2 linked regions of the Robiginitalea biformata HTCC2501 genome follow. The protein of the gene in region 1 interacts with the protein of each later gene in a pairwise test. Links are inferred from orthologs where the notes say so. Each region holds a gene or a part of one and is shown on either strand. Other genes may lie near its edges.

Region 1 (7,890 bases):
AGAGGTGACGGTACCCGAATCCTCCAGGGTCCGGCTCAGGTTCTCAGGGGCCAGACCCCGGTCTTCGTAGGCCTTGGCAAACATCTTTCCGGGAACGACGATGGCCAGGTATTGGTCCGATGCCGTGATATTCAGTGCCAGGCAGCTCCCCACCGTACTGGCGAACAGGCTGAAGGTGGATTTGGCCATGCCGAGCAGTGCCCCGGTAATCCGGGAGAGGGCGCCGATGGCATCCATGATGCCCCCGAATACCATGGCGCAGACAATCAGCCAGATGGTCCCGAGCATGCCCTCCATGCCTTTTGCGTAAAACAACTCAGACAGGGCGGCGTTGTCGGTTGGGACGGAGGTTGTGACCGTAATGGCGTTGAGTACGCCCTTATAGCCCGATTCAAAAGTGAGTTCGGCCGCCCCGGTAATACCCGCCACGACACCGGGCTGGAAAATCAGGGCGAACACCCCGCCCAGCAGCGTTCCGGCCAACAGGGCCACCAGAGGGGGCGTTTTGCGGACGATCATAAAAATCACGGCTGCCGGCACCAAAAACAACCAGCCGGATATATCGAAGGTCGCCTCGATAGAGCGAAGGATCCCACCCGTATCGGCATCCCCGCTTGTATCCAGGGTAAATCCGAGGATGATAAAAACAGCGAGCGTAATCAAAATGGTGGGGGTGGTGGTCAGGGACATATACCGGATATGCGAAAAGAGGTCGCCCCCGGCCATGGCGGGTGCCAGGTTGGTCGTATCGCTCAGGGGGGACATCTTGTCCCCGAAATACGCCCCGGAAAGCACGGCCCCGGCGGTCATCCCCAGGGAAATCCCCAGGGCATCCCCGATGCCGATCAACGCAATTCCCACTGTGGCGGAGGTGGTCCAGCTACTGCCGGTGGCCACCGAGATGATGGCGCTGATCACCACGCAGGCCGCCAAAAATATCGTCGGGTTCAGGACCTGCAACCCGTAATAAATCATAGCCGGGATGATGCCGCTGATGAGCCAGGTGCCGGCCAGTGCCCCCACCATGAGCAGAATCAGCAGGGCCCCGGTAGTGGATTTGATGTTTTCGGCCACTTCGGCCAGCATGGATTTGAAGGAAACCTTGTTAAAGAAGCCCACAATCGCGGCCACTGCACCCCCCATCAGGAGGATAAACTGGTTGGAGCCTCCAATGGCCTCATCCCCGAAGACATAAACATTGTATGCCAGCATCCCGATCAGGGCAAATACCGGGATCAGCGCTTCCCATATCCCGAGTTCCCGGTTGTCTACTATGTGTTCGTCCTGTCGGTACTTACCGGATTTTGGTTTGGCCATAAAGTGTGTTAGCTAGACGGTAATATTACGACTTTGCCGGGGCTTCTGCAAGGCCGGGCAAGCGCACATCCGGTTCCGGGTTGCGAGGCTTACTACTGCCCGCGGATGGGTTTCAGGCCCGTTCCCGCACCCCGCAGGCTCTTCGGGTTGAATTATCCCGCCGGCTGCGATTCGGAGGTAACCCCCAGTTGCTGCATACACCGCAGCATGCGCTCGCAGGTGCGTTCGATATTGTTGTCCAGGCCGATGGAGAATCGGATCAGGCCGGAACCCAACCCCATTTCTTGCTGTTCTTCCTCCGGGATTTCCGAAGAAGTAGAAGACCCCGGGGCGCTGAAAAGCGTTTTGTAGAACCCGAGGCTTACGGCCAGGTACCCCAGGTTTTCCCGCTGCATCATCTCCATGAGTGCATCCGCTTTTTCGGCCGATCCCGCATCCACGGTCAGGATGCCGCCAAATCCGAAATCGGGGTTCATCTGGCGCTGCATCAACTGGTGCCCCGGATGGGATTCCAGGCCCGGGTAGACCACCCGGAGCCCGGCTTCCCGGAATTTGCCGGCCAAATAGGCGGCATTGCTGCTGTGTTGCCGGATGCGCAGGTGAAGCGTCCGTAGGTTTTTCAAGATGGACGCGGCCCGCAAACTGTCCAGGGTGCTGCCAAGGAGCATCCCGGCCCCGTCATTCACATCTTTGAGGGCCAGGCAGAAATCCGAATCGGCGCAAACGGCCCCGGCCACCGCGTCGCTGCTCCCGTTGATGAATTTGGTCAGGCTGTGCACCACGATATGGGCGCCCAGGCGGGCCGGGGAGAGGGAGAGGGGGGAGAAGGTGTTATCCACCACCAGGCGGATGCCTCTGTCATTGGCCAGCTTTGCCAGCGTGGGGATATCTGCAACCTCCAGCAGGGGGTTGCTCACGGATTCGCAGTAAATCATGCGGGTTTTGTCGGTGATTGCTGCGGCTACTGCTTCCGGGTCCGTGATGTCCACAAAACTCACTGCAATATCAAAGCGTTTCAGGAAATTCTTCAGGAAGGCATAGGTACCCCCGTAGATGGTCCGGCTGCTGACCAGGTGGTCGCCGCTGCTGCAGAGTTGTAAAATGACTGCCGTGATCGCCCCCATGCCGCTGGCCGTGACGTTGGCGCTTTCGGTCCCCTCGAGGGCGGCCAGGGCTTCGCCCAGGTAAAGGTTGGAGGGGGAGCTGTGCCTGCTGTAGAGGTAACAGCCCTCCGTATTGCCCTCAAAGGTGTCAAACATGGTTTTGGCAGACAGGAAGGTATATGTGGAGGAATCGGAAATGGAGGGGTTCACCCCGCCGAACTCCCCGAAGTATTGCAGGTCCTGGATGGCGTCGGAGGCGTTGTATGGCTTCATTTTGGTGTAATTTTCTGTGAAGGTACCCATACAAAAAGATTATATCAATGTATGATCAATTATTTAGATAAACATACTGTGATATAGCAATATCATAGATATAATTATGTATTTTGATCAAAATAAGACGTTATTATAGAAAAATATACGGATGGAATTCGACCCGACAGACCGCAAACTGCTCCGGCTCCTGCAGGAGAACAGTAAACAGACCACCAAGGCCCTGGCCCTGCAACTCGACCTTTCGCCAACAGCCGTTTACGAACGGGTCAGGCGCCTGGAGAAGCAAGGGGTGATTGACCGGTATGTAGCCCTGCTCAACCCGGGCAGGGCCGGCCGGAAACTCAAGGTGTTCTGCCATATCAAACTCAGCCAGCACATCAAACCCCGCGTTTTGCAGTTTGAGGAAGAAGTCCTGGCCTTGCGGGAGGTGGTGAGTTGTTACCACATCGGCGGGGAATACGATTATATCCTGGAGATTTACGTTGCGGATATGGAGGCCTACCGGGAGTTCATGGTAGGGAAACTCACTGCCATTAACCACATTGGGAGCACCCAGAGTTCGTTTGTGATCCGGGAGGTTAAACACACCACGGAATTGCCACTCTGAATCATCCCTGCAGACTGCCAAAACATTTGTACTTTTGTTCCTGCTTTTACCAGGATCGATAATCCGTAGAAAACCGCAACTATGAAATCATACGACGTAGCCATAATCGGCTCGGGACCCGGCGGGTATGTGGCCGCCATCCGTTGTGCCCAACTGGGCATGAAAACCGCCCTGATTGAAAAATACGACACCCTGGGGGGTACCTGCCTGAATGTCGGGTGTATCCCTTCCAAGGCCCTGCTGGACTCCAGCCATCACTACCACGATGCCATAACGCATTTTGAGAAGCACGGGATCGATATCCCCGGTGACGTAAAGGTGAACCTGAAACAGATGATTGCCCGGAAGCAATCGGTTGTGGAAGAGAACACCAAGGGGATCGAATTCCTGATGGACAAGAACAAGGTAGACGTCTACCACGGCCTGGGAAGTTTTAAGGACGCTACGCATATCGAAATTGCTGGGAAGGAGAAAACGGAAATCGAAGCCAAACACAGCATAATCGCCACCGGTTCCAAGCCTGCCAGCCTGCCCTTCATTGAGCTGGACAAGGAGCGCATCATTACCTCCACCGAGGCGCTGAAACTCCAGGAAGTCCCCAAGCACCTGATTATTATCGGCGGGGGTGTAATCGGCCTGGAACTCGGGCAGGTCTACAACCGGTTGGGTGCCCAGGTGAGCGTTGTGGAATATATGGACCGCATCATCCCCGGGATGGACGGCGCCCTTTCGCGCGAGCTTACCAAAGTACTCAAAAAGCAAAAGGTGAAGTTTTACCTGTCGCACAAAGTAACCGGCGTATCCCGGAAAGGTGAGAAAATCACGGTGGAGGCCGAGGACAAGAAAGGGAAGTCGGTGAGCCTGGAAGGCGATTACTGCCTGGTTTCCGTAGGCCGCAAACCCTATACGGACGGGCTGAACGCCGAGGCGGCGGGGGTTAAACTCAACGACCGCGGCCAGGTGGAGGTAGACGAACACCTCCGTACCTCTGCCGGGAACATCTATGCTATCGGAGACGTGGTGCGCGGCGCAATGCTTGCCCACAAGGCCGAAGAGGAAGGGGTGATGGTCGCCGAGATCCTGGCGGGTCAAAAACCGCATATCGATTACAACCTGATCCCGGGCGTGGTGTATACCTGGCCCGAAGTAGCGGCAGTCGGGAAAACCGAGGAGGAGCTCAAGGAAGCCGGGGTCGCTTATAAAAGCGGGCAATTTCCCATGCGGGCCCTCGGGCGGTCCCGCGCCAGCATGGATACGGACGGGTTCGTAAAAATACTGGCGGATAAGGAAACGGATGAAGTCCTGGGAGTCCATATGATCGGGGCCCGGGTTGCCGACCTGATCGCGGAAGCCGTAGTGGCCATGGAATACCGGGCTTCTGCAGAGGATATCGCGCGGATGAGCCATGCCCACCCAACCTATGCGGAAGCGGTCAAGGAAGCTGCTTTGGCAGCCACGGACAATCGTCCCCTGCACAGCTAGGGGTTCCCTGAATCAAAATGCGGGTGCGGGAAGTAGTGGAAACTGCCTCAGGAACGGCTTTCGGCAAGCCCCAGCAGGCGCATGAGTTTGTCGGCTCCCCGGCGGGCCCACCGGTAGAGGATCCACGCGTATTTTTCCAATCCCTGCCGGGTAATCCGGGCGGTGGATTTAAGCAGGTCGCGGACCCGTTCCTGGTGGGAGTCGTATGTCAGGGCCGCCCAGGTGCAAACCAGCATAAAAGCAAGCGCCCCGGGGATTACTTCCCAGGGGGTTAGGCTGTGGTGCAGGAACCGGTAGAGCCCCAGGCCGGTAAAACTGCCGTAGAGTATGATAAAGTGGATGACGTAGATGCTCAGTGTATTCTGCCCGATGCGCAAAAACACCTCCTTTTTCAACAGGCCCCGCAGGAGCATAAACACGGCAAAAACCAGCAGGACATCCCCGAGCCGGATAAACAAATAGTTGTTGGCAACTACCATTTCCGGCAATTCCCATCCGGTTTGCCGGGCCACCCAGCTGAAAAACGCCGAGGAATACCCAACCAGGGCAACACCGGCCAGGACACTCAGCAAGATGCTTTTTACATACAGGTGCCGGGTATTGGCATACCTCCGAAAGGCGGTGGCCAGAAAGGCCCCGAACGCGGTGTAACCCACCCAGGGAACGATTGTGAACACGGAACCGTTGGCTTTGGTCAGATAGTTCGCAATGGCGGCAGGCCACCCCTCATAAGTCCACGTCTTGTATACCGGTTCAAAAAGGAAGAGCCCCACGGTGACCATCAGGAGCAAAACGGGGAAGGCCCCGGGACGGAATTTCCGGGTAAGCTGATAGATGCCGATGATTAGCAGGAGGGCCACCCCGATGCAGTGCAGCACGTCCACCAGGTAAAAAGACGGGTAAATCTGACCCTGGAGCAACCCAAAGAGGTTGGTGCGCAGAAGGTATCCGATGGCCACCAGTTGCAACCCGCGTCGAATCCCTTTGCGGATCCGAGGATTATCCGGCTGATTCCTGGGGGTTCGGAGCAGCAGGTAGGTAAAGATGAAACCGGAAACGGTGAAGAAAACCGGGGCTGTGATCCCCCTGAAATACAACCAGGTGGCATAGGCCGGATTGGAAGGGTCCCGGAAGAGCGGGTCCAGCAATCCGTCGATGAAATGCCCCTGCAGCATCATCAGGATCGCCCAGGCGCGCATTGCGTCAATAAAGTACAACCGGCTCGGTTTTCCCATATTCGGAATTTATCTATATACTTAATTGCCCACCCGTTTGGATGTTTTCGGCACCAAAATTAGCTAAAATACTCGCACTTAATGGGTAATTGGGGTATTTTCGTCCTCAAACTTGAAGCGATATGGCAAATATCCTGGCAACTGCCGGCAGTAATTCCTCAACATCCATCAATTTTGAGCTGGTGCGCTATACGGTTTCCCTGATCGAAGGGCATCAGGTGGAAACCCGCGACCTTTCCAAAGAAGACTTTCCGATGTACAGCAAAGACCTGGAGGACGCCCATGGGATCCCGCCGGGGATTGAAGGACTCCACAAACGGTTAAGGGAAGCCGACGGCCTGGTCCTTTCCGTTAACGAACACAACGGAAACCCCTCTGCGTTTACCAAAAACCTGCTGGACTGGCTTTCCCGCAAGGACCGGAAGTTCCTCGAGGGACTCCCTATTTTGTTGCTTTCCGCATCCGGGGGCAAGCGCGGGGCGCAATCGTCCCGGGAGGTCGTCGCTAAAATGATCACCCGGTTTGGGGCGGAAGTGGCAGCCCAGTGGTCCCTGCCTTCCTATTACGACAACTTTGACCCGGAGAAAGGCATCACCGATCCGGAACTCCTCGAGGATCACGGCCGGGCATTGGATACCTTTTTAGCGAAACTCTGACAGCATGCGATCCGAAAGGCGCTTCCCCCTGGACGATGCAGACAGCTTCAAGTCCGGGCTGCTAAACTGGGCTGCTACCCTGGGAGATTTTTGCTGGCTGGACAGTAACGGCCACACGGACCCTTTGGGCCGGTTTGACGGATTAATGGGCATTGGAAAGGCTGCGGAGCTGCAATCGTCCGCCCGGGGTGCTTTCGAGGCACTGCGGGCCTTCCGGGAGCAGACCGGCGACTGGGTTTTGGGCTACCTGGGATACGACCTGAAGAATGACCTGGAGGAATTGGAATCCGGAAACCCGGACCGGATGAAGTTTCCGGATCTGATTGTCTTCCAGCCCGAAAAAATTATCGAGATCCGTAGGGGGCAGGCTGTTTTCCGCTATTTGCCCCGGGCGGTTGGCGAGATCGAAAGCGACCGGAAGGCCATTGCCGATACACCCCGGGAGCTGACAGATGCCCCGAATCGCCAGTTGCGGACGCGTATGGGGATTTTTAAGGAAGCCTATTTCCGGGCCGCCGCAAAACTGCTGGCCGCTATCCATCGGGGGGATTTTTACGAAGTGACCTTCTGCCAGGAATTCTTTGTGGAAGAGGCGCATTTGGATGTCGCGGCCACTTACCGGAGGCTCAATGCCATTTCCCGGGCCCCGTTTGCCGCCTGGATGCAATTCGGATCCCGCAGTATTCTCAGTGCCTCCCCGGAGCGCTATTTGTGCAAGCGCGGAGCCACCGTTTGGTCCCAGCCCATGAAGGGGACTGCCCGCAGGGACCCCTCACCGGAAACCGACCGGCAACTGGCGCTTAACCTGCAGGCAGACCCGAAGGAGCGTGCCGAAAACATCATGATCGCCGACCTGGTTCGAAACGACCTGTCCCGCAGCGCCCTCAGGGGAAGCGTCCGGGTAGACGGTTTGTGCGAACTGAGGACCTATGAGCAGGTCCACCAACTCATTTCGACGATTCGGGCCAAAGTGCCCGGGGAGATAGACCCGGTACAATTGCTGCAGGATACCTTTCCCATGGGGAGCATGACCGGGGCCCCGAAAATATCGGCCATGCAACACATCGAAAGCCGGGAGTCCTTTAAAAGGGGGGCTTACAGCGGGGCACTGGGTTATATGACCCCGGATGGGGACTTTGATTTCAATGTCCTGATCCGGAGCCTGTTTTACGATGCAAGTCGCGGCGTGGCCAGTTTCCCGGTAGGTGGCGCCC
Region 2 (2,964 bases), 2.3 Mb from region 1 along the record:
AAGACAAATGGAAGTTGCAGAACGGCCTGGTGCTTTTCCTGCCCCACGGCTATGAAGGCCAGGGTGCGGAACACTCTTCGGCCCGGATGGAGCGCTACCTGCAATTGTGCGCCCGGGACAATATGTATGTGGCTGATGTCAGTACCCCGGCCAACCTGTTTCACCTGCTCCGGCGCCAGATGCTGGTCAACTTCCGCAAACCGCTGGTGGTTTTCACCCCGAAGAGCCTGCTCCGGCATGCAAAATGCGTCTCCACGGTAGAGGAACTTGCGGAAGGCCGGTTCCAGGAAGTGATCGACGATGCCGGGGCATCGGTTAAAAAGGTCAAATCCCTGGTATTCTGTACGGGGAAATTTTATTACGACCTGCTCGCAGCCCGGGAGGAACTGGGCAGGGAGGATGTGGCCCTGGTCCGCCTGGAACAATTGTTCCCGCTGCCGGTGGTGCAGATGGAGGAGCTTATCGAGAAATATTCCCATGCGGAAGACCTGGTTTGGGCACAGGAGGAACCCAGGAACATGGGTGCCTGGAGCCACCTGATGATGCACTTCCCGGATGCCTCGCGTTTCCGCGTGGCTTCGCGGCGCTTTTACGCTTCCCCGGCAGCGGGCAGCCCGGCGCGCTCCAAGATGCGGCACCAGCAGGTAATCGATTATGTTTTCGATCCGAAAAAAGACAATATGAGCCGGCCGGTTCCTGCGGATGTGGCAACGGACGAAGAATGACCCGGGCGGCCGCCGGCAAAATACCATTGGGATAGGAAACAGTAAGATTTTGTTTCACACAGCAACTGAAAAAATACAAAAAGAGGAAATCGCATGATTCTAGAAATGAAAGTACCTTCTCCGGGCGAATCCATCACGGAAGTGGAAATTGCCCAATGGCTCGTTTCGGACGGGGACTACGTCGAAAAGGACCAGGCCATTGCCGAGGTGGACTCCGACAAGGCCACCCTGGAGTTGCCCGCCGAGGAAAGCGGGGTGATCACCTTGAAAGCCGAAGAAGGGGATGCCGTGGCCGTTGGCGAAGTCGTTTGCCTGATCGATACGGATGCGGAAAAGCCGGACGCTTCCGGGGGCAAAGACCAGGAAGGCAGCGCCGGAACGGATTCCGTGGGCAAGGGGGATGAAGGCTCTGGCGGAAACGCCGAAAAGGAACTCGACAAGCAAAAAGAACAGGCAGGCCAGGCCGGGGGATCAAAGGCCCCGCAACCCAGGCAGGCCAAGGAAACCTATGCTTCCGGGGTTGCATCGCCTGCAGCGAAGAAGATCCTCGATGAAAAAGGCATCGACCCGGCATCCGTGAAGGGCTCTGGAAAAGACGGCCGCATTACCAAGGACGACGCCGTTAAAGCCGTGCCTTCCATGGGCAGCCCCGGAGGTGGATCCCGCGGGGAGTCCCGGAGCAAACTTTCCATGTTGCGGCGCAAGGTGGCCGAACGCCTGGTATCCGCCAAAAACGAAACAGCCATGCTGACGACCTTCAACGAGGTGGACATGTCTGCGGTATTCGATATCCGTGCGGAACACAAGGAAGCTTTTAAGGAGAAGCACGGGGTGGGACTCGGCTTTATGTCGTTCTTCACCAAAGCCGTGATCCGGGCGCTCCAACAGTTCCCGGCGGTGAATTCCATGATCGACGGCAAGGAAATGATTACCTACGATTACTGCGATATCAGCATCGCCGTGTCCGGACCGAAAGGCTTGATGGTGCCGGTGATCCGCAATGCGGAAAACCTGAGTTTCCGCGGCATCGAAGAAGAGGTCAAGCGATTGGCGCTCCGGGCCCGCGACGGACAGATCACCGTTGACGAAATGACCGGGGGTACCTTTACAATCTCCAACGGCGGCGTCTTCGGTTCGATGCTCTCCACCCCGATCATCAACCCGCCCCAGAGCGGTATCCTGGGGATGCACAACATCGTCGAACGGGCCATCGTCCGCGACGGCGCCATCGCCATCGCGCCGGTAATGTACGTGGCGCTTTCCTACGACCACCGGATTATCGACGGGAAGGAATCTGTCGGATTCCTCGTGGCTATTAAGGAGGCGATCGAGAACCCGGTGGAACACCTCATGGACGGGGACCTGAAAAAAGCGTTGGAGCTCTAGCCGGTACCCCGGCATCGGTATTCTCGGATACCGGAAACAAAAACGGATTAATTATTGCGATGCCCCGGCCCCGGCCGGGGTTTTTATTTGAGATAGAGGTTGCAGGAATCGTAGTCGATGACTGCCTTGCCGCCGTGCAGGATATCCGCCCCGAGGATGCCGTCCACGGGGGGTTCGTCCTGGCTTTCCAGGGCCTGGTTCACATGGCTGAGGTCAAAGAGGACAACCTGCATGTCCGGGCGTTCCCAACCTTCCAGCGCCAGGGTGTTCCCATCGGAAACCAGGGTCTCCATATCTACTGCTCCTGCCCCTGCGGCCCGGATCTCGGAGATTTCGGTAAGCAGGCGGAAGCGCTCCGTCCGGTCGAGCCCCACGCAGGTATTGGAGGCCCCGGTATCCAGGATAAAACGGCCGGTCACCCCGTTCAGGGAACCGGAGAGCGCCAGGTGGTCGGTGCGGGTGCGTTCCAGGGGCATTGCGCTGAAGCCGCGGTCCAGCAGGAACTTTTTAAGGGTGCCCATGAGATTTTTTGATAAAGATAATCCTATTTTTGCGCCGTGACCCTGACAGATACACACGCCCATTTATACGTGGAAGCTTTTGACGAGGACCGGGCCCGGATGATGGCCCGTGCCCGGGCCGAAGGCGTGGAGCGGTTTTTTATCCCCGCCATCGACTCCGCCTATACGGAGCGGATGCGGGATTTGCGGGAAGCTTACCCGGATGAGGTTTTCCTCATGTGCGGTCTGCACCCCACCCACGTGAAGGAGGATTTTGAGGCAGAACTCCGGCATGTCGAACGCGAACTGGACCGCGGGGGCTACGTGGCCGTCGGGGAGATCGGGATTGACCT

What was found. The genes of interacting proteins can lie anywhere in the genome.
Region 2: the proteins of lpdA (region 1) and odhB interact in binary tests that used the Escherichia coli proteins (3 or more experiments, as listed by UniProt). The link is inferred for Robiginitalea biformata HTCC2501 from one-to-one orthologs.

Annotation. Positions count from the first base shown.
Region 1 is NC_013222.1:2,394,859-2,402,748, forward strand. The notes cover bases 2,704-5,584. They hold lpdA (dihydrolipoyl dehydrogenase), read left to right. Parts: upstream 2,704-3,384; coding sequence 3,385-4,785; downstream 4,786-5,584. Other genes in these bases: RB2501_RS10660 (Lrp/AsnC family transcriptional regulator), read left to right, coding at 2,845-3,303; RB2501_RS10670 (acyltransferase family protein), read right to left, coding at 4,833-5,584. In the rest of the region: Na+/H+ antiporter NhaC, read right to left, coding at 1-1,317; RB2501_RS10655 (aminotransferase class I/II-fold pyridoxal phosphate-dependent enzyme), read right to left, coding at 1,470-2,693; more of RB2501_RS10670, read right to left, coding at 5,585-6,020; RB2501_RS10675 (NADPH-dependent FMN reductase), read left to right, coding at 6,143-6,676; RB2501_RS10680 (anthranilate synthase component I family protein), read left to right, coding at 6,681-7,890. UniProt on the Escherichia coli protein: Lipoamide dehydrogenase is a component of the glycine cleavage system as well as of the alpha-ketoacid dehydrogenase complexes.
Region 2 is NC_013222.1:147,047-150,010, reverse strand. It holds odhB (2-oxoglutarate dehydrogenase complex dihydrolipoyllysine-residue succinyltransferase), read left to right. Parts: upstream 1-818; coding sequence 819-2,111; downstream 2,112-2,964. Other genes in the region: RB2501_RS00585 (TatD family hydrolase), read left to right, coding at 2,669-2,964; RB2501_RS00590 (retropepsin-like aspartic protease), read right to left, coding at 2,195-2,632; RB2501_RS00600 (2-oxoglutarate dehydrogenase E1 component), read left to right, coding at 1-725. UniProt on the Escherichia coli protein: E2 component of the 2-oxoglutarate dehydrogenase (OGDH) complex which catalyzes the second step in the conversion of 2-oxoglutarate to succinyl-CoA and CO(2).